Regions from separate parts of the Pantoea sp. SGAir0418 genome, predicted to be linked through region 4. Evidence: predicted binding sites of a transcription regulator. Region 4 holds the regulator's gene; each other region holds the start of a gene.

Region 1 (7,445 bases), 1.3 Mb from region 4:
GATCTGCTGATTGACCTCACCGCGCCGAACAAGGGCGTGATTGACTCCGTCAGCGACGACGTCGGCACGGTTCAGGGGCCAATTGACAAAGGCGGCTATACCGATGACACCACGCCAACCCTGTCCGGTCGCGGTACGCCAGGTGATAAGGTCACCATCATCGATAACGGTACGCCGATTGGTGAAGCCACCGTTGGCAACGACGGGCGCTGGAGCTTTACCCCGACTACGCCGCTTAACGATGGTACGCACAACTTCACCGTGGTGATGACCGATCCGGTGGGCAACAGTTCGGCACCGTCTGACATCTGGCCGGTGATTGTCGATACCCAGGCGCCGAATCCGGTAGTGCTCACCAGCATTATGGATAACGTTGGCAGCGTGACCGGCCCGATTCAGCGCGACGGCACGACCGATGATAAGCGGCCAACGCTGAATGGCACCGCCGAGCGTGACAGCCTGGTGACCATTTACATTGGTGAAGTTGCAGTAGGCTCGGTGAAAGCTGATGCCAGCGGCAACTGGAGCTTTACGCCGGGCAGCGATCTGGCTGACGGACGCTATGAGTTCACCGTCACTGCCACCGACGCGGCCGGTAACACCAGCTACCCAACCCAGCCGTGGGCGATAACCGTTGATACCGTAGCGCCGAACCTGCCAGCGATTGTACGCGTCTACGATGACGCCGGCAGCATCACCGGTGATGTGCTGAACAACGGCATTACCGATGATAAGCGGCCGACCATCAGCGGCACCGCCGAGGCCAACAGCACCGTTACCGTATACATCGACGGTACGCCTGCCGGTACCGTACGCACCGATGGCAGCGGTAACTGGAGCTTTACCCCGGGCAGCGATCTGGCCGATGGTCTGCACCGCATTACCGCCACCGCCACCGATACCGCGGGCAACACCAGCGGCCAGACCGCGGCGTGGAACATTACCGTAGACACCGTGGCACCGAACGCACCGGTCATTGTCACCATTGAAGATGATATCGGCAGCATTAAGGGCAACATCGACAAAAATGGCTTTACTGACGACAAGCGGCCGACCCTCAATGGCACCGCCGAGGCTAACAGCCTGGTTACGATTTATATTGATGGTATAGCGGTGGGCAGCACCCGCGCCAACGGCAGCGGCAACTGGAGTTTCATCCCGCTCAGCGACCTGTCGGACGGATTGCACCACATCAGCGCCAAAGCCAGCGATAGCGCCGGCAATAGCAGCGGTGAGGCTCAGACGTGGGATATCACCGTCGATACGGTGATCAGCACCCCGACTATCGACACGGTGTATGACAACGCCGGCAGCAAAACCGGTAATGTGGCTAATGGCGGTAAAACCGATGACACCACGCCGACGCTGTCGGGCAAGGCGGAAGCGGGCAGCGTGGTGACCATTTATGATGGCAGCACGAAGCTGGGGTCGGTGACGGCGGGGGCGGATGGTAAGTGGACATTTACACCATCACCAGAGTTAAGCAACGGTACGCATAATTTTAATGTGCAGGCTACGGATAAGGCTGGTAATAATGCAAAATCTCCTGAATGGAATATAACAATCGAACCAGATCTTACAATGACAAATGGGTCTGAGAATTTCAATAATGTTTCTCAAAGGAAGTATGAAGGAGGTTATATATTCAATAGTGGATTGGTAGTTGATATGCTAAGAGGGAATAGTTTTTATATTAGTAACCAAATACGTGTTGGGGTTTATGCTTCCAACTTTATGGGTATACATGAGGATGAAGCACTGTCATTGAGTTTTGGTAATAATAAAGCAGTAACAGATTTTAGTTTAAAAGTTGTTGGTTTTGACAGTCGAGATGGACACCTTGATATAAAAATTTATGATGTTAACGGCGGATTAATATATTCTAAAAAGTTATATAAAGGTAGTGTGGGGGATGAAGCTCACTTTAATTATTCTGCTGGAAATGGAACCCTTATTGGGCATGTTGAGATAAAAGCCGTTGACGCTGCAGGATTGGGTGTTGATGATATTCGTTGGAGCTCGAAAGTTGCGACCACATCGATAATGACTGATAGTGTGGAAACTTTAGTTGAAGATATTCTTTTTGATTATCAAAAGAATATGGACGATGAAGTCAATGTCACTAACAAATCAAATCAAGGAAAAAAAGAACTTGAATTAGGCAAGTTAAACGAAATTGATTTGGAAGATATAGTTTCATTTGAAGAAAATGAGTTGCATATCAATATCTCTGCAGTGGTTTCAGTAGATGCCCCCTCTGATACTATCCTTATGCTATCTGATCTCCTTAAAGATGGCACCGATCTCGGCGACTGGTCACAGGTGGCGGGCACGATTACCCAGGGCGGTCAGGTGTACGACGTTTATCGTCACAGTGGAGTGGAAGGTGAATTGCTGGTGCAGCAGGGGGTAAAAGTCGAACTGGATAATCATTAATCAGCCGTGGCTTTTTTAACCTGTTAACCATCAATACTAATCGGGTGCCCTTGTGGGCACCCGTGGAGGAGTTATGAAAACTTTCAGCCTTACCCTGCTGGCCGCACTGCTGGCCGGTTCCGCCACCTTTAGTCATACCGCGCTGGCAGCAAAACCGTTCGGTGAACTGTATCAGCCGGTGAGCGGCGTACCGGCATCGCAGACTCAGGTAGTGTACTACCGCACCCTTGCCCAGACGGGCAAAGACGCGGCGCACGTGTATGTTGATGGCGAATTCCAGACCGCGCTGCTGCCGGGTGGCTTCAGCGTCTTCTGCCTCAAACCGGGCAGCCACTCGCTGGATAACTACATGAAAGACGCGCCGCGCTACAGCGGCAAGCGCGCCCAGGCGTGGCGCGACAACTTTGCCGGCGGCACCACCTACTTTGTGCGCCTCGGCAACGTCACCACTGGCCAGCCGCAGGTGGTCAGCCGCCAGCAGGCGGAGCGGGAACTCAACGGAGCGCAGCAGCAGATCCACGCGCTGTCGCGCGCATCATCGGTAGTGAAGTGTGACAACCTCGCGCCGCGCAGCTACAAAGACTACGTGCTGGCCGGTGACGTGCTGTTTAACTTTGGCAAATCGTCCATTGGCGATATCTCCGCCGCCGGCCGCCGCGCGGTCGGTGCGCTGATTGCCGAGCTGCAGCGCGATCGCGCCGAGCTGAAAAGCCTCGAAGTGATTGGTCACACCGACCCGATTGGTAACGCCAGCGCCAACCGCCAGCTCGGCCAGCAGCGCGCTGCTACGGTACGCCAGATGCTGATTGACGGCGGCCTGCCGGCCACGGTGATCCGCGCCAGCAGCGCGGGCAGCAGTGAACCGGTGGTGGAGTATTGTGAAGGATCGCGCGCCGCACAGATTGCCTGTAACGCGCCGAATCGCCGGGTCGTCGTACGGCTGGCGCTGAACCAACAGCCGTAAGCGTCACTCATTTCCCTAAGCCATGTTGTAGTTGTTCTGTTATTGCAGTCTTTTGCCCCTCGGTCCGAGGGGCTTTTTTACTGGTTATTCCTCTTCCTCGTCGCGCAGCGGCACAATCAGCATATCGATATGCACGGTATTGATCAGCTGGCGCGCTGACGACATCAGCTTGCTCCAGAAATCCTGATGATGGCCGCACACCACCAAATCGACATCGTATTTTTTAATCGCGTCCACCAGCACCTGGCCGAGATCGCCGCTGCCGCTCAGGGTTTCGCTAATCGGGTAACCGGCGTTGGTGGAGAGCTCGCGCAGCGCGGTATGTGTCTCTTCCGAAATTCGCTTCTGCATGTCGCCGAGGTTGACGTCAATCAGCCCGGTGTAGAGATCTGAATAGTTCACATCAACGTGAATCAGCGAGATTTTTGCATCATAAGGACGGGCCAGTGATACCGCTTTATCAACCAGTAACTGGCTTTCCGGGGAAAGGTCTACTGCAATCAGGATGTGTTTATAAGCCATGATAAAACTCCTTTCTCAAGATTCTGGGGCAACCCGAATTCCTGCCGTTCGGCTGGCGTAATCCTTTGCGCGTAACGGCGATGAAGCGCCACCAACCACAATGTCAGCCACGCAGGCGAATAATTGTTATATCCCGAGTATAGCCAGAGTAGGTAGCAAATGCTGCAAACCGAAGCCCGGCTGTGAGTCAGATCATGGGTTATCGCTTTTTTCGCTCGCGCTGAACGAAAATCATCGCTGGAAAAAATTTAAACAGATCTCCTACACTGAAAATGAGGGCCACTCCCGTCCGGGTAGCGCGCTCAGGTCCGCATAACAACAATGCAATTCGATTCATCTGTGGCTGGCTTATTTCCCGTGGGGCGTCTGCAGCTTTTCCCCGCTGCAGGTAACGTCATTGCGGCTCCAGCCGGGAGGGGAACATGATCAGCACTATCGCGCTTTTTTGGGCTCTGTGTGTGGTTTGTCTGGTGAATATGGCGCGTTACTTCTCATCGTTGCGCTCACTGCTGGCGGTGCTGCGCGGGTGCGATCCGTTGCTGTATCAGTATGTTGATGGTGCCGGTTTCTTTACGTCCCACGGTCAGCCGAGCAAGCAGGTGCGGCTGGTGCGCTATATCTGGGAGAAACGCTATCGCGATCATCACGACGATGAATTTATTCGTCGCTGCGAGCGGGTGCGCGGTCAGTTTGTTCTGACCAGCGGGCTGTGTTTTCTGGTGGTGGTGAGCCTGATCGCCTTAGCGATTTGGCACTGAGAGGGGGAGCGGGTTCTGTCGCGGCGCGCTGTGTTGTATTCGCAACGCACTACGACAGAACCCTGCAACGCTGAAGCGTTAAATCAGCTTCAGCGCAATCCAGTACAGCGAGCCAGACAGCAAAATACACACCGGCAGGGTGAATACCCAGGCCATCGCGATATTTTTGATGGTGCGGCTTTGCAGACCGCCGCCATCTACCAGCATGGTACCGGCAACCGACGATGACAGAATGTGCGTGGTCGAAACCGGCATCCCGGTGTAGCTGGCGATACCAATCGACACCGCCGCCGTTACCTGGGCCGACATGCCCTGCGCATACGTCATGCCTTTTTTACCGATCTTCTCGCCGATGGTGGTCGCCACGCGGCGCCAGCCAATCATGGTACCGATGCCGAGCGCCAGCGCGACCGCCACGATAATCCATACCGGCGCATACTCGATGGTGCCGAGCAGATCGCCTTTCAGCTTATTGAGGAAGCGCTTATCGTCGGCGCTGGTCTCCGGCAGCTTAGCGGCTTTGTCCGCGGTGTCGGAGATGCATAGCAGCAGACGACGCATCTGACCGCGCTGGTCAGGCGTGAGATCGCTGTAGCTCTGCAGATTACCCAGCAGACCCTGCGCACGGTTAATCGCATCGAGCGCACGGGAGCTATCACAATGGAACTCCTGCGGGCCGCCGAGCGACTCTTCCGGCGTCGGCACCGCCGGTGGCGCCATCTGCACGATGTGCGTCAGCGACTGGCCGTGCTGCTGGTAATACTGCTCCAGATGGTTCACCGCATCGCGCGTACGGGTGATGTCATAACCGGAGGCATTCATATTCACCACAAAGCCCGCCGGCGCGACGCCAATCAGCACCAGCATGATCAGGCCGATGCCTTTCTGACCGTCGTTGGCACCGTGCGAGTAGCTCACGCCAATGGCGGAGACAATCAGCGCGATACGCGTCCAGAACGGCGGCTTTTTCTTGCCGTCGATCTTCTCGCGGTCAGCAGGCGTCATGTGGATGCGAGCCCGTTTTTTGGTGCTGCTCCAGTAGCGACGCAGCAGGAAAATCAGGCCACCCGCAATGATCAGACCAACAATCGGCGACAGAATCAGGGAGAGGAAAATATTGATGACTTTCGGCAGGTTCAGCGCATCCACTACCGACGTGCCGGTCATCAGCGCATTGGTGAGACCAATACCGATGATGGCGCCGATCAGCGTGTGCGAACTGGACGCCGGTAAGCCGAGATACCAGGTACCGAGGTTCCAGATAATCGCCGCCAGCAACATGGAGAACACCATGGCGAGCCCATGCGCCGAACCGACATTCAACAGCAAATCGGTTGGCAGCATATGCACGATGGCATAAGCCACGCTCAAACCGCCGAGCAGCACACCTAAGAAGTTGAACACACCGGCCATCACAACCGCCAGTTGCGCCCGCATCGCACGGGTGTAAATGACTGTAGCGACCGCGTTGGCAGTGTCGTGAAAGCCGTTGATTGCTTCGTAAAACAACACAAACAGCAGAGCAAGAACCAATAACAGGCCGGTGCTTAGGTCAAGACCAGCAAACAGATGTAGCATAAACGTTACGCCATTTTGGAGGACATGAACGCGGCGCATTATCTGCGACAACGTGCGCTATGGGAAAGAAAAATATAGCTCTTTTTTGTCTTAAATTTGTCATCCGGCAGGTAATTAAGGACAAAAAGACCGGAAAATGAGCAAGTTACAATATGACACATTTACGGCAATTTTTTGTCGCTGGCGCGAAAAGCCGCAGATCTCTACAATCAGCGCCTTTCAATCAGGTGGGTTAAGGCAGTGGAAAAGTTTGACGTTATCATTATTGGTGCAGGCGCGGCCGGCATGTTCTGCGCGGCACAGGCCGGGCAATTGGGCCGTCGCGTATTGCTGCTGGATAACGGCAAGAAGGCAGGGCGCAAAATCCTGATGTCCGGCGGCGGCCGCTGCAACTTCACCAATCTCTACACCGAACCGGCGGCGTACCTGTCGCACAATCCACATTTCTGTAAATCGGCGCTGGCGCGTTACACCCAGTGGGATTTCATCGATCTGGTTAATCGTCACGGCATCGCCTGGCACGAGAAAACTCTCGGCCAGCTGTTCTGCGATGATTCGGCGCAGCAGATTGTTGATCTGCTGCTGAAGGAGTGTGAAGCCGGCCAGGTGACGCTGCGACTGCGCAGCGAAGTGCTGAGCGTGGCGCGCGACGACGACGGTTACACGCTGCAGCTGAATGGCTCGGCGGTTCGCGCGGACAAGCTGGTGATCGCCAGCGGTGGTTTGTCGATGCCGGGACTGGGGGCAACACCGTTCGGTTATAAGGTGGCGGAACAGTTTGGCCTGCGCGTCCATCCAACGCGCGCCGCGCTGGTACCGTTTACGCTGCATAAGCCGCTGCTGGAGCAACTGAACACGCTTTCCGGCGTGGCGCTGCCGACCACCATTACCGCTCAGGACGGTACGCTGTTTAAAGAGGCGATGCTGTTTACCCACCGCGGCCTCTCCGGTCCGGCGGTGCTGCAGATCTCCAGCTACTGGCAGCCGGGCGAGTTTGTCACCGTCAACCTGTCGCCGGAGACCGCGCTGGACGATTTTATCGAGGTGCAGCGCGCGGCGCATCCCAACCTCAGCCTGAAAAACAGCCTGGCGAAGATCCTGCCGAAGCGGCTGGTGGAAGTGCTGCAGGAGCTGCAGCAGATTCCGGACGTGACGCTGAAGCAGCTCAACAGCAAGCAGCAGAGCGA
Region 2 (7,445 bases), 660 kb from region 4:
TGACATCAGCCTATCTGTCGACCGAATATAAAGACGTGGTGTCGTTCGCGCTGCTGATCGTGGTGCTGCTGGTGATGCCAACCGGTATCCTTGGCCGTCCGGAGGTGGAGAAAGTATGAAACGCCTCGGTCTGGTTAACGCCGTGGTCTCCACGGTGATGCTGCTGGTACTCGCCAGCTTCTTTATGGGTATGCGCCTCGATCTCGACGGCACCAAACTGGTGGTGGCGAATTCGGGCGCCGTGCGCTGGAACTGGATCTTCCTCGGCTGCGCAGTGGTGTTTGTGTTCCAGCTGCTGCGTCCGCTGTTGCAGGGCAAGTTTAAGCGCAGTGGCAAAGGGTTGGTGCTGCCGGGTTTTGACGGTTCGACACCAAAACAAAAGCTGCTGATGCTGCTGGTGATTGTTGCCGCCGTCGCCTGGCCCTTCTTCGTGTCGCGCGGCAGCGTGGATATTGCCACACTGACGCTGATCTACGTGATGCTCGGCCTCGGTCTGAATGTGGTAGTGGGCCTGTCCGGCCTGCTGGTGCTGGGTTACGGCGGCTTTTACGCCATCGGTGCTTACACCTTTGCGCTGCTGAATCACTATTACGGCTTTGGCTTCTGGGAAAGTCTGCCGCTGGCGGGTATTGTCGCCGGTGCCTTTGGCCTGCTGCTGGGCTTCCCGGTGCTGCGGCTGCGCGGTGACTATCTGGCGATTGTGACGCTCGGCTTTGGTGAGATCGTGCGTATTCTGCTGCTGAACAGCACATCAATCACTGGCGGTCCCAATGGAATCGCGCAGATCCCCAAGCCGAGCCTGTTTGGCATTGAATTTGGCCGGCGCGTCAGTGAAGGCGGCTGGACCACCTTCCACGAGCTGACGGGCCTGGCGTACGATCCCAATCACCGCGTGATTTTCCTTTATCTGGTGGCGCTGCTGCTGGTGGTGCTGACGCTGTTCGTCATCAATCGTCTGCTGCGCATGCCGCTGGGGCGTGCGTGGGAAGCGCTGCGTGAGGATGAGATCGCCTGCCGTTCGCTCGGTCTCAGCCCAACGCGCATCAAGCTGACGGCCTTTACCATCAGCGCGGTGTTCGCCGGTTTCGCCGGTACGCTGTTTGCCGCGCGTCAGGGCTTTGTCAGCCCGGAATCTTTCACCTTTGTCGAGTCCGCGTTTGTGCTGGCGATTGTGGTGCTGGGCGGCATGGGTTCGCAGCTGGCGGTAATCCTGGCCGCGATTCTGCTGGTGGTATCGCGCGAGCTGATGCGTGATTTGAACGAGTACAGCATGCTGGTGCTCGGTGGGTTGATGGTGCTGATGATGATCTGGCGTCCGCAGGGGCTGCTGCCGATGAAGCGTCCGCACCTGAAGCTGAAACAGGCAAAACAAGGAGAGCAGGCATGAGTCAGCCTTTATTAGCCGTTGAAGGCCTGATGATGCGCTTCGGCGGCCTGCTGGCCGTCAACAACGTGGCGCTGGAACTGCATCCGCAGGAGATCGTCTCGCTGATTGGCCCGAACGGGGCGGGGAAAACCACGGTATTCAACTGCCTGACCGGTTTCTATAAGCCAACGGGCGGCACCATCAAACTGCGCGATCAGCCATTGCAGGGCCTGCCGGGGCAGAAGATCGCGCGCATGGGCGTGGTGCGAACTTTCCAGCACGTGCGCCTGTTCCGTGAGATGACGGTGATTGAAAACCTGCTGGTGGCGCAGCATCAGCATTTGAAAAGCGGCGTGTTCTCCGGGCTGTTTAAAACCCCGGCGTTCCGGCGTGGCGAGAGCGAAGCGCTGGACCGCGCGGCCAGCTGGCTGGAGCGCATTGGCCTGCTGGAGCTGGCTAACCGCCAGGCCGGCAATCTGGCTTACGGCCAGCAGCGCCGGCTGGAGATCGCCCGCTGCATGGTGACGCGTCCGGAAATCCTGATGCTCGACGAACCGGCCGCCGGCCTCAACCCGCGCGAAACGCACGAGCTGGATGAGCTGATCGCTGAACTGCGCGGCGAACACAAGGTGACGGTGCTGCTGATTGAACACGATATGAAGCTGGTGATGGGCATTTCTGATCGCATTTATGTGGTGAATCAGGGAACGCCGCTGGCCAACGGTACGCCGGAAGAAGTGCGTAACAACCCGGATGTGATCCGTGCTTATTTAGGTGAGGCGTAACATGGCGAACCCGATTTTAACTTTGCAGGGCGTCAGCGCGCACTATGGCCCGATCCAGGCACTGCATAACATTAATCTGCACATCAGTCAGGGCGAAATCGTGACGCTGATTGGCGCGAACGGCGCGGGTAAAACCACGCTGCTCGGTACGCTGTGTGGCGAACCGCGCGCCACCAGTGGCACCATCACCTTTGATGGCAAAACCATTACCGACTGGCAGACGGCAAAAATCATGCGTGAAGCGATTGCCATCGTACCGGAAGGCCGGCGCGTGTTTTCGCGCATGACGGTGGAAGAGAACCTGGCGATGGGCGGTTTCTTCGCGACGCGTCAGCAGTATCAGGAGCGCATTGAGCGCGTTTATCAGCTGTTCCCCCGGCTGGCGGAGCGCAAAGTGCAGCGCGCCGGCACCATGTCCGGCGGTGAGCAGCAGATGCTGGCGATTGGCCGCGCGCTCATGAGCCAGCCGCGCCTGCTGCTGCTGGACGAGCCGTCGCTGGGTCTGGCGCCGATCATTATCCAGCAGATTTTCGACACCATCGAACAGCTGCGTAAAGAGGGCATGACCATCTTCCTCGTCGAGCAGAACGCCAACCAGGCGCTGAAGCTGGCCGATCGCGGCTACGTGCTGGAGAACGGTCACGTGGTGCTGGAGGATAGCGGTGAAGCGTTGTTATCCAATGAAGCGGTGCGAAGCGCGTATTTAGGCGCCTGACCTGGCTTTGGTCATGACGTTGGTGCGGTGATTTGCCCTCACCCTAACCCTCTCCCGCACGCGGGAGAGGGAACCGTACGGCAGCGTTTTTCAGGCCAGGTTGCTATCCTGGCATCCTCCCGGACTTCTCTCGCCCTGCAGAAGAAGGCATCAGCGCACCGCCTTTTATCCCCCTCTCCCCGTGGGAGAGGGCCGGGGTGAGGGCATCAGCACGCACGGCCTTTCATCTCCCTCTCCCCGTGGGAGAGGGCCGGGGTGAGGGCATCAGCGCGCACTAACCCCGTCATATTCCCGTCATAATCCTGTTATTTTTCCGTCATTTCCTCGTGTCATGTTACTTCGCGAACAAAAAATGCGTGATATCGCGCGCGCCACAAGCACAGGAAACCCTTATGTCCGCTTTTACGCTTCGTCCCCGCCTGATGAGTCTGCTGCTCGGTCTGGCGATCAGCGGTAATGCGCTGGCTGCTACCGAAATCCCTTTCTGGCACTCAATGGAAGGTGAGTTAGGCAAAGAAGTCGATTCTCTGGCACAGCGTTTTAACCAGGCTCACCCGGATTACAAAATCGTTCCGACCTACAAAGGCAACTACGAGCAGAGCCTGGCTGCGGGTATCGCTGCGGTGCGCAGCGGTAAGGCACCGGCCATTCTGCAGGTTTACGAAGTGGGCACCGCCACCATGATGGCCTCTAAAGCCATCGTGCCGGTGCATGAAGTGTTTAAAGACGCCGGCGTGCCGATGGACCCGAAACAGTTTGTTCCTGCGGTTGCCGGTTACTACAGCGACAGCAACGGCCAGCTGATCTCACAGCCGTTTAACAGCTCCACGCCGGTGCTGTACTACAACAAAGACGCGTTCAAAAAAGCCGGTCTTAACCCGGATCAGCCACCGAAAACCTGGCAGGCGCTGGCGCAGGATGCCGCCGCGCTGCGTAAAGCCGGCATGAGCTGCGGCTATGCCAGCGGCTGGCAGGGCTGGATTCAGATCGAAAACTTCAGCGCCTGGCATGGCCTGCCGGTTGCCACCAAAAACAACGGCTTTGACGGTACCGACGCGGTGCTGGAGTTCAACAAACCCGTGCAGGTGCGCCACATCCAGCTGCTGGAAGAGATGAATAAGAAAGGTGATTTCACTTACTTTGGCCGTAAAGATGAGTCGACGTCCAAGTTCTATAACGGCGACTGCGGTATCACCACCGCCTCATCCGGTTCGCTGGCCGACATTAAGCATTACGCCAAATTCAACTTTGGCGTGGGCATGATGCCGTACGATGACACTGTGCCGAACGCACCGCAGAACGCCATTATCGGTGGCGCCAGCCTGTGGGTGATGAAAGGCAAAGATGCAGCGACTTATAAAGGTGCGGCGGAGTTCATGAAGTTCCTCGCCCAGCCGGATATCGCGGCAGAATGGCACCAGAAAACCGGTTATCTGCCGATCACCACCGCGGCTTATGAGCTGACCAAACAGCAGGGCTTCTATGACAAAAACCCGGGCGCGGACATCGCCACGCGGCAGATGCTGAATAAAGATCCGCTGCCGTTCACCAAAGGGATGCGTCTGGGCAACATGCCGCAGATTCGTACCATCGTCGACGAAGAGCTGGAAGGCGTGTGGACCGGCAAACAGTCGCCACAGGCAGCGCTGGACAACGCGGTGAAACGCGGCAACGAACTGCTGCGTCGCTTTGAACAGCAAGTGAAGTAACTCCGTAATGGCGGGATGGACGGGTAAGTCCGTCCCGCTGTCTCATTCTGACGAGCCTGCTATGTCCTCATCATCACGTCCGGTTTTCCGCGCCCGTTTGTTGCCGTATCTGCTGGTGGCACCGCAACTGGCGATCACCGCGATCTTTTTTCTCTGGCCCGCCGGAGAGGCGCTGTGGTACTCGCTGCAAAGCATCGATCCGTTTGGCATCTCCAGCACCTTTGTTGGCCTTGATAACTTCCGCCGCCTGTTCAGTGACGACTACTACCTTGATTCGTTCTGGACCACCCTCGTGTTTAGCGCGCTGGTGACGGTATGCGGCATGACATTCTCGCTGCTGCTGGCGGCACTGGTGGATTACGTTATCCGGCTGAAAAAGCTCTATCAGACGCTGCTGCTGCTGCCCTATGCGGTGGCGCCGGTAGTTGCGGCGGTGCTATGGATGTTCCTGTTCAATCCGGGGCTGGGGCTGTTCAGCCATCTGCTGAACCAGCTTGGCTACAACTGGAACTATGCGCAGAACAGCGGTCAGGCGATGTTCCTGATTGTACTTGCGTCGATCTGGCAGCAAATGAGCTACAACTTCCTGTTTTTCTTTGCCGCGCTGCAGTCCATTCCTAAATCGCTGGTGGAAGCCGCGGCGATTGACGGTGCCGGACCGGTGCGCCGTTTCTTTAATCTGTCGCTGCCGCTGATTACGCCGGTCAGCTTTTTCCTGCTGGTGGTGAATCTGGTTTACGCCTTTTTCGACACCTTCCCGGTGATCGATGCCGCCACCGGCGGCGGGCCGGTACAGGCCACCACCACGCTGATCTACAAAATCTACCGCGAAGGCTTCACCGGACTCGATCTCTCGTCGTCCGCCGCGCAGTCGGTGGTGCTGATGTTGCTGGTTATCGGCCTGACCATTCTGCAATTCCGCTTTGTCGAGCGTAAGGTGCAATACCAATGATTGAAAACCGACGCGGGCTGGATATCTTCGCCCACACGCTGCTGGCGCTGGGGGTGCTGACCATTCTGTTCCCGCTGTACGTGGCGTTTGTCGCCGCGACGCTGGATAACAACGCGGTGTATCAGGTGCCGATGACGCTGGTGCCGGGCCCGCATCTCATCGACAACATCACCCACATCTGGCGCGATGGCGTCAACGGCAGCGCGGCGTTTGGCCTGATGATGCTGAACAGCCTGATCATGGCGCTGGGCATCACCGTGGGCAAAATCACGGTGTCGATGCTCTCGGCGTTTGCGCTGGTGTGGTTTCGCTTTCCGCTGCGCACGCTGTTTTTCTGGCTGATCTTTATCACCCTGATGCTGCCGGTAGAAGTGCGTATTTTCCCGACGGTGGAGGTGATCTCCACGCTGCACATGCTGGACAGTTACAGCGGTCTGACATTGCCGCTGATGGCCTCCGCGACCGCCACGTTCCTGTTCCGCCAGTTTTTTATGTCGCTGCCGGATGAGCTGATTGAAGCGGCGCGCATTGACGGCGCCAGTCCGATGCGTTTTTTCTGGGATATCGTGCTGCCGCTGTCAAAAACCAATCTCGCCGCGCTGTTTGTCATCACCTTTATTTACGGCTGGAACCAGTATCTGTGGCCGCTGCTGATCATCAACGATGCCGGCCTGAGCACTGCCGTGGCGGGGGTGAAAAGTATGATCAACACCAGCGGCGGTCCGACGCAGTGGAACGAAGTGATGGCGGCGATGTTATTAACCCTGATCCCACCGGTGGTGGTGGTGCTTGTGATGCAGCGCGCTTTTGTGCGTGGCCTGGTGGAGAGTGAGAAATAGATGGCAGCGGTAACCCTTCAGACCGTGACGAAATCGTATGACGGCAAAAACCAAATCATTCAGCCGCTGAACATCACCATCAATGACGGTGAATTTATGGTGATGGTCGGCCCATCCGGCTGTGGAAAATCGACGCTGCTGCGCATGGTGGCCGGGCTGGAGCGCGTCACGTCGGGCGATATCTACATCGATGATCGGCGCGTCACCGACATGGAGCCGAAAGATCGCGGCATCGCCATGGTATTCCAGAATTACGCGCTCTACCCGCACATGACGGTGGGAGAAAACATGGCTTACGGCCTGAAGATCCGCGGCATGGGCAAGGAACAGATTACCCAGCGGGTGATGGATGCGGCGCGCAGTCTGGAGCTTGATCACCTGTTGCAGCGCCGTCCGCGCGAGCTCTCCGGCGGCCAGCGTCAGCGCGTGGCCATGGGCCGCGCCATCGTGCGGGAACCGGCGGTGTTTCTGTTTGATGAGCCGCTGTCGAACCTGGATGCGCGCCTGCGCGTGCAGATGCGTCTGGAGCTGCAGCAACTGCACCGCCGGCTGAAAACCACCAGCCTGTACGTCACGCACGATCAGGTTGAAGCCATGACGCTGGCGCAGCGCGTGATGGTGATGAATAAAGGCGTGGTGGAGCAGGTGGGCACGCCGGTGGAGGTGTATGAGCGTCCGGCCAGTCAGTTTGTTGCGTCGTTCATCGGCGCGCCGGCGATGAACCTGCTACCCGGTCAGATCAATAGCGATGGCTCGCGCTTTACGCTCGATGCGCTCAACAGCCTGCCGCTCGGCGCCGGCAAAGCACGATGGGCCAACCGTCCGCTGACGCTCGGCATTCGTCCCGAGCATATTCAGCTCAGCAGTCGTGAGGCCGGCGGTGTGCCGCTGGTGGTGGATACGCTGGAGATCCTCGGCGCGGACAATCTTGCGCATGGCCACATTGGCAACACGCGGCTGGTGGTGCGTTTGCCGCATAGCGAGCGGCCGCAGGCTGGCAGCAGCCTGTGGCTACAACTGCCGCCAGATGCGTTACACTTCTTCGATTCTACCCATGGAAAGCGTCTGGAATGAGTGTA
Region 3 (7,445 bases), on a different contig from region 4:
CGGCGTGCTTTCACCTGGCAGCTGCGGCAGCACCCGTTCCAGCCGGCCGTGTCTGATATCATCGCAGACATCAAGCCAGGATTTATAAGCAATCCCCATTCCGGCAATCGCCCAGCGGCGCGCCACTTCAGCGTCGTCGCACAGCAGCCGGCTTTTCACCGTAATCTGTCGCCGCATCCCTTCCTGCGGGAAGGTCCATTTATCATACACGTGGCCGCCCATGACAAACGGCAGACAGTGATGCTGTGCCAGATCCTCGAGTTTTTCCGGACGGCCATGTCGATCGAGATAATCGGGTGCGGCGACCATCACACGGCGGTTTTCTTCCGCCAGCGGTAGCGCGACATAGCTGCTGTCCTCCAGCTTACCGTAGCGAATGGCGATATCCACCGGATCGCGGAACACGTCACTCACCTGATCGGAAAACGAGAGACGCAGCCCGAGCGCCGGATGCGCCCGGCAAAACTCTGTCAGCAGCGGCAGAATAATATGACGGCCGATGTCAGACGGCAGAGCGATTTTCAGCTCGCCGCTCAGGGCATCGTCGTGGCTTTGCAGGCTTTCTGCACCGGCGTGCATTAGCGCCAGCATCTCCTGCGCGAACGGCAGATACTTTTCGCCTTCCGCCGTTAAACGCAGGCTGCGCGTCGATCGCGCAAACAGACGGCGATCGAGATCGCGCTCCAGCCGCTGAATGGCGGCGCTGACCTGACCGGGCAGCAGGTTGGCTTCGCGCGCTGCGCGGGAAAAACTGCCCAGCGCGGCAGAGCGCACAAACAGGGTGACATCTTCTAAACGAATCATCGACGTTCTCGCCATTATCGGGATTTTCACTCTACGAGTGAAAGTGTTGTCCTGCAACAGGCATTTTTCCCGGCGCGATGTCTGGCTATGCTGCTGTCAACACCCTGAAAATATTCACTCACCTGGAGCCTGTTGCATGAAAGCGATTGTTTATAGCCAAAACGGTTTACCGATTTCAGATGAAAATGCGTTGTATGAACTGGACGTGGCGAAACCGCAGCCAGGCGCACGCGATCTGCTGGTGAAAATCAGTGCGATTGCGGTTAACCCGGTTGATACCAAAGTGCGTGCTGGCGCCCCGACGGTCACGCCGCGCATTCTCGGCTGGGATGCGGTGGGCGTGGTCGAGGCGGTGGGCAGCGATGTCACGCTGTTTCAGCCCGGCGATGAAGTTTACTACGCTGGCGACATCACGCGCGCTGGCAGCTATGCCGAGTACGGACTGGTGGATGAACGCATCGCCGGACTCAAGCCGCGCACGCTGAGCGACGCCGATGCCGCCGCGCTGCCGCTGACGTCACTTACTGCGTGGGAACTGCTGTTCGATCGCCTGGAAATTGATGCTGCCGACGAAGGCACATTGCTGATCATCGGCGCGGGCGGCGGCGTGGGTTCGATGCTGACGCAGCTGGCGCGCAAACTGACCCGACTGACGGTCATTGGTACCGCCTCTCGCCCGGAAACCGCCGACTGGGTGCGCTCGCTGGGTGCCCATCATGTTATCGATCATCAGCGTCCGCTGGGTGAGCAGCTGGCAGCGATTGGCCATAAAGAGGTGCGCTACGTGGCCTCACTGACCCATACCGACAGCTACTATCCGCAGTTGATCGATGTGCTGGCTCCGCAGGGCAAACTGGCGCTGATTGACGATCCGGAAACACTGGATGCGGTACCGCTGAAGCGCAAAGCCATCTCGCTGCACTGGGAACTGATGTTTACCCGCTCGCTGTTCCATACCGCCGATATGCAGCGCCAGCATCAGATTCTGCAGCAGGTGAGTCAGCTGATTGACGATCAAACCCTGCAGACCACCGCTGGCGAGCATCACGGCAGCATCAGCGCGGCCAACCTGCGTAAAGCGCATGCGTTGATTGAGAGCGGTCGCGCACGCGGCAAGATTGTCCTCAGCGGCTTTTAAGTCATTAAAACACGTAAAGTTAACCGTCCGTCAGCCCGGGCGGTTATGGTAGCGACTTTGCTATTTATCTGCGCTCTGGCGCAATCTTCAATCAGGAGACTCTCATGACCCTTAATGATGCGGTTGCCCGCCGTCACACCGTAAAAGCTTTCTCTGCGGGCAAAACGCTGCCGCAGCAGGAGATCGACACGCTGCTTAACCTGCTGCGCAACAGCCCGTCATCGGTTAACTCGCAGCCGTGGCACTTTGTTGTCGCATCGACTGCAGAAGGGCGGGAAAAGATGGCGCAATCCACCAGCGGCGCGTTCATTTACAACAACCCTAAAGTGCTGAACGCCTCACACGTGATTGCGCTGTGCATGCGCACCGATCTGGATGAAGCGCACCTGCAAAATGTGCTGGCGCAGGAAGAAAAAGACGGGCGTTTTGCCAAACCCGAAGCCAAAGCCGGGCAGGATAAGAGCCGCCGCAGCTACGTGGATATGCACCGTTATGAGCTGCGCGACGTGCCGCAGTGGATGGAGAAACAGGTCTATCTGGCGCTGGGCGGACTGTTACTGGGCGCCGCGATGCTCGGCATTGATGCCACCCCGATGGAAGGCTTTGATGCGCGCGCACTTGACCAGGCGCTGGGCCTGCGTGAACAGGGCTTTACCAGCGTGGTGCTGGTTTCGCTTGGCTATCGCAGTGAGGAAGATTTCAACGCCACGCTGCCGAAATCGCGTCTGTCGCAGGACGAAATTTTCACGTTTATCTAAGGGACTTAACCAGGTGCGCACCTGCGCACCTGCGCGCTTAACGTGGGAACCGCAGGCAGAAACGGGTAATGCCGTGTTCGCTGCTCACCGTGCAACTGCCCTGATGCAGTTGCATGATCCCGCGCACGATCGACAGACCCAGTCCGCTGCCGCCGTGCTGGCGTGACGCATCGGCGCGCCAGAAGCGGTCAAACAGGCGTGCCTGCTGCGCCTGACTTAGCGTCGGCCCCTGATTTTCCACCACCAAAAGCACGGCGTCTGGCTGCGTGATGCTGGAGACGTGAATGGTGCCGTCGCGCGTGCCGTAATGCAGCGCGTTAGCGATTAGATTAGCCAGCGCGCGCTGTAACAACTGCGGATCGGCGTGCAACTCGCCGTGAAGCGAGATGACAAGCTGCATGCCATGCTCTTCCGCCATGCCCTCAAAATAGTCACTCAACCGCTCACCCAGCGGGGTCAGATCGATGCATTGCCTGTCCAGCGCCTGGCTGGCGTCTGCGGCTTTGGCGAGAAACAGCATGTTATCAATCATCTTCGCCAGCCGCTCCAGCTCCGCATAATTGGAACCCAGCAGCGTTTGATACTCGCTGACGCTGCGCGGCTGGTTCAGCGCCACTTCCGTCTGACCAAGCAACGTGCCAATCGGCGTGCGAAGATCGTGTGCCATGTCCGCTGAGACCTGGCTAAGTTGCTGATAACCCTGCTCCAGCCGGCTCAGCATCTGGTTGAGCGCCGCCAGCAGCGGTTGCAGCTCGCCTGGCGCGCTGGTCAGTTCAATGCGATGCGACAGCCGCCGCACGTCGATCACCCCGGCTTCCGCTGCCAGCCGGCGCAGCGGCGTCAGGCCGCGGCGCACCAGCAGCACACTGATCGCGGCGACCAGCAGCGCCGCCAGCGCGGTGCACAGAATAATCTGGTGGCGATAGCCGGTGAGGGTCTGCGTGCGGTCGCTCATCAGGCGACCGGTGATGATTTCGATCTGGCCGCTGCCATCACGCGTTGGCGTCAACGCGGCGGCGGCGATAAACGGCGTGCCGTCCGCCGCCTGCTGATGGTGGACTGATTGCAGGGTTAACGGCTGATCGGCGGCGACCGGCGTAATGGCTGGCACCGGACGCCCGCCGGGATTGATCACGATCAGCGGCGGCTGGCCGGGAAAGCGCAGCACCAGCAACGATTCGGTATTGCCCAGCATGTTGGCGAACAGTCGCGGCTTCTGCTGAATCAGTGTCAGCGCATCTTCATCGCGCAGCAGCGTGCGCATTTGATCGATGCGCGTCAGCAGGGCTGCGTCATCGCGCACGCCGATCTGCTTCGCCAGTGCGTGATACAGCGCCATGCCGCTGAGTGTAAAAATGACCACCACCGTAGCACTGAGCAGTAGCGAAAGGCGGACGGCGAGCGAGCGGGGTTTCATGTTTCAGCTTCGCAGCGATAACCGACACCGTGCACGGTATGAATTAATGGTCGGGTAAAAGGGCCGTCAATTTTCTGCCGCAGCCGTTTTACCGCCACATCCACTACGTTGGTGTCGCTGTCAAAATTCATATCCCAGACGCGCGACGCAATCACCGTGCGCGTCAGTACCTCGCCGGGATGCAGCAGAAACAGATGCAGCAGATTGAACTCTTTGTTGGTCAGGTCGATGCGCTGTCCGGCGCGCTCGACCCGGCGACGGGCAATATCCAGCTGCAGATCGGCCAGCGTCAGGATGTCGGGCAGCTTCTGCTGGCTACCGCGCCGCAATTGAGTGCGCACGCGCGCCAGCAGTTCGGCGAAGGAGAAGGGCTTGACCAGATAGTCATCGGCACCCAGTTCCAGCCCTTTAATGCGATCTTCCACCGTGCCTTTGGCGGTGAGGAAAATCACCGGCGTTTGTAATTGCTTATCCAGCTGCGCCATCACCTCCCAGCCATTGATGCCGGGCATCATCACATCCAGCAGAATCAGATCGTAATGGTGCTCCTGCGCATAAAACAGGCCATCCTGACCGTTTTCAGCCACGTCGACGATAAAACCGGCCTCGGTCAATCCTTTGCGCATGTAATCACGCGCCCCGGCTTCATCTTCTATCACCAATATTTTCATGCGCTCTCCCGGCAGTGGCGGCCGCTTGCTGATGGCGGGCAGTATAACGCGGGTTAGCATAGAAAACCGAGGCTGACAGCGGCATGAGCCCCTGATGACAAAATCATGACAGAGCGTTAAGTAAAACTTAATGGCGCGACAAATTTCGCTAACTCATTAACATATATAAGAATTTGCTCTGCATTTTTGCGCGCTTTTGATGGTGGCGTCAGCGGCATCGTGTTATTACAAGGTTAAAACCTGTGAGATAGCCTGCCGGAGAGCATCATGAAAAAGCGTTGGTCTTTTGCCTTACTGTTGTCACTCAGCGCCCTCAGCCAACTGGCTGCGGCGCAGCAGACGCTGCGTTTTGGCGTCGATCCCACTTTTCCACCGTTCGAATCCAAAGCCAGCGATGGCTCGCTGCAGGGTTTTGATATTGATCTGGGCAATGCCATCTGTGCGCAGGCCAAAGTGAAATGTCAGTGGGTGCAGATTGGCTTTGATGGCAGCATTCCGGCGCTGCAGGCGAAGAAATTTGACGCCATTCTGTCGGCGATGTCGATGACGGAGAAGCGCCGCGAGCAGGTAGCGTTCAGCGACATGCTGTACATCACGCCCAGCGCGCTGCTGACACCTGCCAACAGCACGCTGACGGCGGATATCAGCACGCTGCGCGGGAAGAATATCGGCGTCGCGCAGGGCACCATCCAGGAAACCTACGCCAAAACGAAGTGGGCACCGCAGGGCGTCAACGTGGTCTCGTATCCGAATCAGATGGAGATCTACCCGGATCTGGTAGCGGGTCGACTCGATGCCAGCCTGGCGAATGCGGTTTCGGCCGAGCAGGGCTTTCTCAACACGCCGGAAGGCAAGGGTTATGTCAATAAAGCCACGCTGGTGGATAAAGCATTATTGGGCAACGGCGTGGGTATCGGGCTGCGTAAAGGCGATACGGCCAATCTTACTTTAATTAACGATGCGCTGGCCGCGCTGCACAGCAACGGCACCTACGACCGGCTGGCGCAGAAGTACTTTAAAGTTAAGGTTTACCCCTAATCGTAGGGCGATTTGCCTTCGTCACGCACAGGAAAATCATGTCTTTACTCCCTGATTATACCCAGCAGCGGGCGCGATTCCTGGCCGCCGTCACGCGCCAGCACAGCGCGCTGACTGCCTATCGCCATCCGCTGACCGCGCCTGACGGGGCCGCGCTGTACACCGACGTCGCGGTGATCGGCGATCCGGCGGCTCCCAAACGCATGCTGATTCTCTCCGGCACACACGGTGTGGAAGGCTATTACGGTTCAGACAGCCAGATCGCCTGGCTTGATAGCCTTGATGTCGCCGCGTTACCGCCCGACTGCGCCCTTGTGCTGGTCCATCTGCTGAATCCGTGGGGCGCTGCGCATCTGCGGCGCGTCAATGAAGACAATATCGATCTCAACCGGAATTTCATCGATTTCAGCCAGCCCGCACCCGCTAATCCGCACTATGCGCTATGGCACGATCTGTACCACGGCGACCGCGCACATGCCGATCGGCTGCTGGCGGAGACGCTGCAGCAGTCAGGCTGGCCGGCGCTAAAACGGGTGGTGGAAGCGGGCCAATATCAGGCAGCAGATGGCCTGTTTTATGGCGGGCAGCAGCCGGCCTGGTCGCACCGCACGCTGCACGCCATTGTCGAACAGCATCTGCGTCAGGCGCAGGTCATCCTGAGTTTCGACCTGCACACCGGTGCCGGCGCGTGGGGCCATCCGATGCTGCTGGCGATTGCTGAACAGCGCTATCCGGCGCATGACTGGGGGAAGTCGTTATACGATGAGTGGCTGACGCTGCTGTTTACCGGCGCCGGGCGCGACAGCGACACCGGCGTGACCGCCACGGCAACGGGCTATGTCTCGCAGTTTCTGCTGACGTCGCTGCCTGACACGCAGCTGCTGCCATTGGTGGTGGAGTGTGGCACTTATCCGGGTGAGGAGATGCACCGCCGGGTGCGCGACGATCACTGGCTGCATCTGAAGGGCGATCCGGCAAGCCACGCCGGACGCGCGCTGAAGCAGCAGCTGGTGGAGGGGTTCTGGCCCGCCGATGAGGACTGGCGCGCCTTAACTGCGTTTCGTACCCGGCAGATTTTCCTGCGCGGCTGGCGCGCGCTGGTGGCTTACAACCGGCCGTAAAAGGTCATGCGCGCGGTTTCGGACAACGCGATACCGGGCTGGGTGTTGTAGGCCAGCACCGCCAGCATACGCGTGACATCGCCTTCGGTGGGCGTCACGCGGTGCAGCGAATTGCGCCCGCGAAACAGCACCAGGTCACCGGCATCAATCTCCAGCGCCTCGACCGGCTGGCGCTGATCGAGCACGGCGGCGACGCCGTCGTAATTCATCTCGCCGGCATCCGCATCGCGCAAATCTTTCACATACTCAAATACACCGCCGCCGCGCGGTTTTTGCACCAGCAGCGTGATGGCGAAAGAGGAGTTGTCAAAATGCCAGCCGAGTTCCTGGCCGTCAGGTGCGTAATGCAGATTTATGGACGACAGCGGGTCGGCATATGGATACAGCGCGTCTTCGTCCAGCACATCACAAAGAAAGCGTTTAAACAGTTCGTCATTGTACAGCTGACGCAGCGGCGATTCCGCCGCAATCACATCGTCGGTAATGCAGCCTTTGGTG
Region 4 (7,445 bases):
GCACAGGCGACGCACGTCCAGCAGCGTCTGATGCTCGCGCTTGTACTCCTCGCGCAGCTGCTGCAATGCCAGCGCTTCCTGCTCAGCATGCTGCTGTAACTGCTGCAGCTTAAGCTGGCGCTGCTGGCGCTGCGGCTGGAGCGTTTGCCACTGTGCCGCCAGCAGGCTGAGCTGCTGACGTACGCCGCGCTGCTGCTGATGCTGCGCCAGCGCCGTCCGCAGCGCCGGGCTGGCGATCTCTGCTTCCAGCGAAGTAAGCACCTGCTCCGCCTGCTGGCGCTGCTGCTGTGCCGCGGCTTCCGCCTGTTGCAGCGGCTGTGCCGCCTGTTCGCGCGCCTGCAGCGCCTGCTGCTGCTGTTCGAGCTGACTATGCAGTTGTTGCTGCTGCGCGCTGAGCTGCGTCAGCGTTTGCTCACGCTCTTCAAGCCGGGCGAGTTCGGCCTGCCAGCGCGCCAGTTCGCCGCCCCAGCGGGCGACAGCGGCTTCACTCAGGCGAAACGCCTGCTGCTGCGCCAGCTGCTGTTGTAAGCGTTCACTTGCCTGCTGATGCTGATCCAGCGCCTGCTGGCTGAGTAACAGCGTTTTTTGCTGTTCGCTCAGCAGCGCCTGCTGCTGCTCAAGCTGCTGTGCACGGCTGGCGATCTGCTGATCGAGCGGGATCACCTGTTCGCTCAGCAGCGTCTCCAGCTGTTGCTGTTCGGCCAGCGCACGTTCACGCGCCTGCTGTGCTGCCTGATAGTGGCTTTCACCCTGCTGCAGCGCCGCTTGCGCCTGTTGCTGTTGCTGCTGTAACTGCTGCGCCTGCTGGTTCAGTGTCTGCTGGTCGCGCTGCAGCTGTTCGCGCTGCTGCAGTTTGTCGCGCAGCTTCTCCGCCGGTTCAGCACGCGCCAGCCGCTGGCGATCGCCTTCCGCCTGCTGCCAGGCCGTGGCGGCAGCCTGCAACGCCTGCTGCGCCTGCTGTTGCTCCGCGTTGAGCTGCTGCTGCTGCGTCAGCCACTGCTGCTGCTGCTGGGCCTGCGCCAGCTGCTCGCTCAGATCCTGTTCGGTGCGGGTCAGCTGCTCCAGCTGCTGCGCCAGTTCGGCGCGGCGGGCGTCGTCGAGCAACTGCACCGCACCGGCGCGGGCGCGCAGCGTGTCGAGTGCCGCGCGCGCCGTGCGCCAGCGCTCGTAGATCTGCATCGAGATGTGGCCGTAGATTTCGGTGCCGGTCAGCTCCTCCAGCAGCTCGGCGCGCTCGCCGGGTTTGGCATTGAGGAAGGCGGCAAACTGCCCCTGCGACAGCATCATAGAACGGGTGAAGCGGGCAAAATCGAGACCGGACAAGGTTTCGATGGCTTTGAGCTTGTCACCGACTTTATCGGCGACGATCTGGTTGTCCGCCACGCGCGCCAGTTCGACACGCGGCGCCTGCAGTTTACCTTCCGCCAGGCCGCGCGCGCGGTTCTGGCTCCAGAAGGCGCGCCAGGCTTCACCTTTGATCTCAAACTCCACTTCGGCGAGGCACTCAGCGGTGTCACGCGTCATCAGCTGATTTTCGCTCTGCGACAGGCCACCAAGGCGCGGCGTCTGGTGATAGAGCGCCAGACAGATGGCATCCAGCAGCGTGGTTTTACCCGCGCCGGTGGCGCCGGTGATGGCGAACAGCCCGTTGCTGGCAAACGGCTCGCGGCGGAAATCGATAAACCACTCGCCGCGCAGCGCGTTGAGGTTTTTAAAACGCAGCGTCAGAATTTTCATGCGCCCGGATCCTCCAGCGTCGCCAGCGTGCTGCGAAACAGCTGCGTTAACTGCGCGCGCTGTTCATCCTCCAGCTGCTCCTCCAGCGCCAGCCGGCGGGCAAATACCTCTTCAACTTTCAGTTCGCCCAGGGTTTCGTTCTCCAGCCGCGCCAGGCTGCGCTGACGCTGATCGCGGCTGCGGCGCACCAGCAGCACCTCAACCGGCAGCGCGTCGGTTAGCTGTTCGATGCGGCGCTGCAGATCGCTCAGGTACTCCTGAGTGGTGATTTCGATATCCAGCCACACCGGCAGATCGCCTTCATAGGTGTGAAACGCGGTCAGTTGCTGTTCGATCTCCGCCATCGCGCCTTTTAACATCTGCATCGGCTGGAATGACGGAATAACCAGCGGTGTGACGGACTCCAGCCGGGTGCTAAATTCCAGCAGGAATACGCTTTTCTCACGTCCCAGCTCATCAAAACTGAGCGCAATCGGCGAACCGCTGTAGCGGATGTGATCGCTGTCGGCGATGCGCTGCGCGCGATGTATATGGCCCAGCGCAATGTAGTCGGCTGGCGGGAAGGCCTGCGCCGGAAAGGCGTCCAGCGTGCCGATGTAGATATCACGCACCGAATCGCTCTTGCTGACGCCCACGGTGGTGAGATGCCCGGTGGCGATGATCGGCAGCGTACTGCCCATGGCTTCGCGCTGCGCCACAGCGGCGGCATAACAGTGCTGATAGTGCTGCTCAATCGCCTGCAGCAGCGACAGCTGCTTATCGCGACCGGACTGACCCGCCTGGCTGCGCAGAATGTCGCGCGGACGCAGATAGGGAATGGCGCACAGCAGCGCGCCCGGCGTGCCGTCGCGCTGTTGCAGCGTCAGCACCTGCTGCTCGCCGCCGGGCGTGGCGCTGGTAATGACGCGGGTATTGAGGCAGGCCAGCAGCTCGCGCGATTCATTCAGCGTGGCGACCGAATCATGGTTGCCGGCCAGCACAATCAGCTGGCAGCCGCTGGGCTGCAGCGCCACCACGAAACGGTTAAACAGTTCGCGTGCGTAGCTGGGCGGCGAACCGGTATCAAACAGGTCGCCAGCGACGATCAGTGCATCCACCTGATGCTGCACAATCGCGGCCAGCAGCCAGTCGAGGAATTGCTGGTGCTCGGCGGCGCGGCTTTTGCTGTAAAAGAACTGACCGATATGCCAGTCAGCGGTGTGAATAATGCGCATGAATGCTCCGTGCCTGCTATCGCAAAGCGGCAGTATAACCGCTTAACAACGCAATGAAAAAAAAGCGAAACCGGTTGTCACAATTGCGCTTTTTATCTGATTATCATGAGGTGGGTTTTTCATAAAAGTGTCACAAAACTGACGCATAATGGCGCCGCAAACCCCCGTGACATGCCGTCACAATCGCAGGAGTAATAATGGCTAAGCGCATTTTGGTTGTGGAAGACGAAGCTCCCATCCGTGAAATGTTATGTTTCGTGCTGGAACAAAACGATTATCAGCCGATTGAGGCTGAGGACTATGACAGCGCGATTGGCAAGCTGATCGAACCCTGGCCCGATCTGATTCTGCTGGACTGGATGTTACCCGGCGGCAGCGGCATTCAGTTCATCAAACATTTAAAGCGTGAAGCCATGACGCGTGATATTCCGGTGATGATGCTGACGGCGCGCGGCGAAGAGGAAGATCGCGTGCGCGGGCTGGAAGTGGGCGCCGATGATTACATCACCAAGCCGTTCTCGCCCAAAGAGCTGATGGCGCGCATTAAAGCCGTGATGCGCCGCATCTCACCGATGGCGGTGGAAGAGGTGATTGAGATGCAGGGGCTGAGCCTCGATCCCTCCTCGCATCGCGTGATGTCCGAAACCACGCCGCTGGAAATGGGACCGACCGAATACAAACTGCTGCACTTCTTTATGACGCATCCGGAGCGCGTATACAGCCGCGAACAACTGCTGAATCACGTGTGGGGCACTAACGTGTATGTGGAAGACCGCACCGTGGATGTGCATATCCGTCGTTTACGTAAAGCACTGGAAGTTTCCGGCCACGATCGCATGGTACAAACCGTTCGCGGAACAGGGTATCGTTTCTCTGCCCGCTACTAAACGGAGTCTTTTACCGTGCTGGAACGACTCTCCTGGAAGAGATTACTGACCGAGCTGGCGCTGGTGTGTCTGCCTGCGCTGGTGCTGGGTCTGCTGGTTGGCTATCTGCCGTGGTGGCTGTTACTGGCCGTGTGCGGCGTGCTGTTCTGGCACTTCAAAAATCTGATGCGGCTGTCGCACTGGCTGTGGATTGATCGTTCAATGACGCCTCCCACCGGGCGCGGCAGCTGGGAACCGCTGTTTTACGGCCTGTATCAAATGCAGTTGCGCAATCGCCGCCGCCGGCGCGAGCTGGGCAATCTGATCAAACGCTTTCGCAGCGGGGCCGAGTCGCTGCCGGACGCGGTGGTGCTCACCACCGAAGAGGGCACCATTTTCTGGTGTAACGGTCTGGCCCAGCAGCATCTCGGGCTGCGCTGGCCGGAAGATAATGGCCAGAATATCCTCAACCTGCTGCGCTACCCTGAATTCTCCCGCTATATCCGCCAGCGCGACTTCAACAAGCCGCTGACGCTGGTGCTGAATAATCAGCATCACATGGAGTTCCGCGTCATGCCTTACAGCGAAGGGCAGTGGCTGATGGTGGCGCGTGACGTCACCCAGATGCACCAGCTGGAAGGGGCGCGGCGTAACTTCTTCGCCAACGTCAGCCATGAACTGCGTACCCCGCTGACAGTGCTGCAGGGCTATCTGGAGATGATGGACGATGCCGGGATGAACGAGCGCACCCGCAGCAAGGCGCTCAATACCATGCAGGAGCAGACGCGACGCATGGACAGCCTGGTGAAGCAGCTGCTGACGCTGTCACGCATCGAAGCGGCTCCCGCCATTGATCTGAAAGAGACGGTGGATGTGCCGACCATGCTGCTGCTGTTACAGCGCGAGGCGGAAACCCTCAGCCAGGGCCGTCACAGCATCCATTTCCATACCGATCCACACCTGAAGGTGTTCGGCAATGATGAACAGCTGCGCAGCGCGATTTCCAATCTGGTGTATAACGCGGTGAACCACACGCCGGATGGCACGCGCATCGACATCAGCTGGCTGCGCACCAAACAGGGCGCCGAATTTAAAGTGTGCGACAACGGGCCCGGCATCAGCGAGGAGCATCTGCCGCGCCTGACCGAACGCTTCTACCGCGTGGATAAAGCGCGCTCGCGCGCCACCGGCGGCAGCGGGCTGGGGCTGGCCATTGTTAAGCACGCGCTCGGCCACCACACCACGCGGCTGGAGATCAGCAGCGTGCCGCATCAGGAAACCTGCTTCCGCTTCGTGCTGCCACCGCGCTTGATTGTGGCGAACGGAATCCGCGAGAATGTGGCGCAGTAAACGCCACCGGACTCTGTGATGAAATCGCTGCTGCTCTCTCTTTTATTACTGTGCCCGCTGCTGGCGACGGCTCAGCAAAGCATGCTGACCGGCAACCTGAGCAGCGTGGGCTCGGACACGCTGGGCTATCTGATGACGCTGTGGGGCGAAGATTTCAGCCGTCAGTCGCCGGGCGTTAACGTGCAGGTGCAGGCGGCGGGATCGTCGACGGCGCCGACCGCGCTGGCCGCAGGGGCCGCTCAGCTTGGCGCCATGAGCCGGCCGATGCAGGTGGATGAGCGTCAGCTGTTTATCGCGCGCTATGGTTATGCACCGCTGGCGGTGCCGGTGGCGATGGATGCGCTGGTGGTGGTGGTTAATCAGGACAATCCGCTGCCGTCCATCAGTCAGCCGCAGCTGGATGCGCTGTTCTCCGTGACCCGGCTGTGCGGCGCACAGCAGGTGCCACAGCGCTGGGGCGATGTTGGCCTGTATACGGCGAACTGGGCAACGCGCAGTATTCAGCGCTTTGGCCGTAACTCCGCTTCCGGCACCTGGGGCTTTTTCAAGCAGCAGGCGCTGTGTCGCGGCGATTTCCGCGCTGACGTCGCGGAGTTTCCCGGCTCGGCGGCGGTGGTGCAGGCGGTCGCCAGCACGCCGAACAGCATCGGCTACGCTAGCTTTGGCTTTCACCTGAGCGGCGTGAAAACCCTGCCGATCGTCACCGCCAGCGGCGACAGCGTTATGCCAGATGCCGAATCGATCCGCAGCGGCCGTTATCCGTGGTCGCGCCCGCTGTATATCTACGTTAACAAGGCACCCGGCAAACCGCTGCCGCCGCTGGTCGCCGCCTTTCTGCAGCAGGTGCTCTCTGCGCAGGGTCAGCGCCGCGTAACGGAGGCCGGCTACCTGCCGCTGTCCGATAGCCAGATCGCGCAGGCGCGCGCGGCGATTGCGCAAAACTAATTCACGCTGACCGATCATGAATTTTTTTCACGTCCCCTGAATTTTCTTCTATTGCCGCCGGCAGGGCGGCATGTCACTCTTATGGACATATAGCCATCCAGATGGCCAAAAATAACCATACGCAATTATACCCTGACGCAATTATGCGCCAGTGCAGGAGTGAATATGCAACGCAACACCGCCCCGTTCCGCGCCGATACCGTCGGCAGTTTTCTGCGTCCCGCTGCCATTAAGCAGGCACGCGAGCAGTTCGCCAGTGGCACCCTCAGCGCCGACCAGCTGCGTCAGGTAGAAGACGATGCGATTCGCCAGGTGGTGGAGCAGCAGCGCGCCAGCGGTCTGCAGGTAGTGACCGACGGTGAATTCCGCCGCGCCTGGTGGCACTTTGATTTCTTTGGCCATCTGCACGGCGTCGAGCTGTTCGAGGCCGATCAGGGCATTCAGTTCAACGGCGTGCAGACCAAAGCGCACGGCGTGAAGGTCACCGGCAAAGTCGCTTTTAACCCGCAGCATCCGATGCTGGACCATTTCCGCTTCCTGCAAAGCGTGGCCGGCGATGCGGTGGCGAAAATGACCATTCCCAGCCCGAGCGTGCTGCACTTCCGCGGCGGCCGTAAAGTGATTGATGCCACGGTGTATCCGGATCTGGAGCAGTACTTCGCCGATCTGGCACAGACTTACAAGGATGCGATCAAGGCATTTTACGACGCTGGCTGCCGCTATCTGCAGCTGGATGACACCGTGTGGGCGTACCTGTGTTCAGGCGATCAGCAGCAGCAAATTCGCGAGCGCGGTGAAGATCCGCAACAGCTGGCGCACATTTATGCGCAGGTACTGAATCGCGCGCTGGAAGATAAACCGGCGGATCTCACCGTCGGCCTGCACGTGTGTCGTGGTAACTTCCGCTCGACCTGGATCTCGGAAGGCGGCTACGAGCCGGTGGCGGAAATTCTGTTTGGCAGCGTGAACATCGACGCGTTTTTCCTCGAGTACGATAATGAGCGCTCCGGTGGCTTTGAGCCGCTGCGTTTCATCAAACCGGGTCATCAGCAGGTGGTATTAGGGCTGATCACCACCAAAACCGGCGAGCTGGAAGACGCTGCACAGGTGAAGGCGCGCCTGCAGGAAGCGGCGCAGTTTGTCAGCCTCGACCAGATTTGCCTCAGCCCGCAGTGTGGCTTTGCGTCAACGGAAGAGGGCAACAGCCTGACCGAAGCGCAGCAGTGGCAGAAGATTCGTCTGGTTGTCGACATCGCACAACAGGTGTGGTGATGCTGTAAAGTTGTGCAAACAGGCGCGTAAAGCGCGCCTTTTGTGCATCCCTGCGGCGGTT

What was found. The regulator PhoB, encoded in region 4, activates phosphate uptake and scavenging genes when phosphate is short. The targets are predictions, from matches to a motif close to CTGTCATAAAACTGNCNNAT.
Region 1: a site for PhoB is predicted at 6,409-6,428, ahead of pitA (inorganic phosphate transporter PitA). Genes of this name have one in related genera too.
Region 2: a site for PhoB is predicted at 3,158-3,177, ahead of ugpB (sn-glycerol-3-phosphate ABC transporter substrate-binding protein UgpB). Genes of this name have one in related genera too.
Region 3: a site for PhoB is predicted at 4,881-4,900, ahead of C1N84_RS21320 (heavy metal response regulator transcription factor). Genes of this name have one in related genera too.

The regions. Positions count from the first base shown of each region.
Region 1 is NZ_CP027911.1:207,056-214,500, reverse strand. It holds gene C1N84_RS00935 (Ig-like domain-containing protein) at 1-2,436, shown strand, start outside; gene C1N84_RS00930 (OmpA family protein) at 2,510-3,400, shown strand; gene uspA (universal stress protein UspA) at 3,485-3,922, opposite strand; gene uspB (universal stress protein UspB) at 4,345-4,680, shown strand; gene pitA (inorganic phosphate transporter PitA) at 4,759-6,258, opposite strand; gene C1N84_RS00910 (BaiN/RdsA family NAD(P)/FAD-dependent oxidoreductase) at 6,499-7,445, shown strand, end outside.
Region 2 is NZ_CP027911.1:3,684,372-3,691,816, reverse strand. It holds gene livH (high-affinity branched-chain amino acid ABC transporter permease LivH) at 1-119, shown strand, start outside; gene C1N84_RS17255 (high-affinity branched-chain amino acid ABC transporter permease LivM) at 116-1,387, shown strand; gene livG (high-affinity branched-chain amino acid ABC transporter ATP-binding protein LivG) at 1,384-2,151, shown strand; gene livF (high-affinity branched-chain amino acid ABC transporter ATP-binding protein LivF) at 2,153-2,866, shown strand; gene ugpB (sn-glycerol-3-phosphate ABC transporter substrate-binding protein UgpB) at 3,259-4,575, shown strand; gene ugpA (sn-glycerol-3-phosphate ABC transporter permease UgpA) at 4,637-5,527, shown strand; gene ugpE (sn-glycerol-3-phosphate ABC transporter permease UgpE) at 5,524-6,366, shown strand; gene C1N84_RS17225 (sn-glycerol-3-phosphate import ATP-binding protein UgpC) at 6,367-7,440, shown strand; gene ugpQ (glycerophosphodiester phosphodiesterase) at 7,437-7,445, shown strand, end outside.
Region 3 is NZ_CP027912.1:472,802-480,246, forward strand. It holds gene C1N84_RS21300 (LysR family transcriptional regulator) at 1-804, opposite strand, end outside; gene C1N84_RS21305 (zinc-binding alcohol dehydrogenase family protein) at 941-1,942, shown strand; gene C1N84_RS21310 (oxygen-insensitive NAD(P)H-dependent nitroreductase NfsB) at 2,047-2,700, shown strand; gene C1N84_RS21315 (heavy metal sensor histidine kinase) at 2,738-4,117, opposite strand; gene C1N84_RS21320 (heavy metal response regulator transcription factor) at 4,114-4,788, opposite strand; gene C1N84_RS21325 (transporter substrate-binding domain-containing protein) at 5,056-5,826, shown strand; gene C1N84_RS21330 (M14 family metallopeptidase) at 5,865-6,947, shown strand; gene C1N84_RS21335 (2OG-Fe(II) oxygenase) at 6,932-7,445, opposite strand, start outside.
Region 4 is NZ_CP027911.1:3,022,623-3,030,067, reverse strand. It holds gene C1N84_RS14235 (AAA family ATPase) at 1-1,737, opposite strand, end outside; gene sbcD (exonuclease subunit SbcD) at 1,734-2,951, opposite strand; gene phoB (phosphate response regulator transcription factor PhoB) at 3,149-3,838, shown strand; gene phoR (phosphate regulon sensor histidine kinase PhoR) at 3,854-5,167, shown strand; gene C1N84_RS14215 (PstS family phosphate ABC transporter substrate-binding protein) at 5,186-6,112, shown strand; gene C1N84_RS14210 (cobalamin-independent methionine synthase II family protein) at 6,278-7,384, shown strand.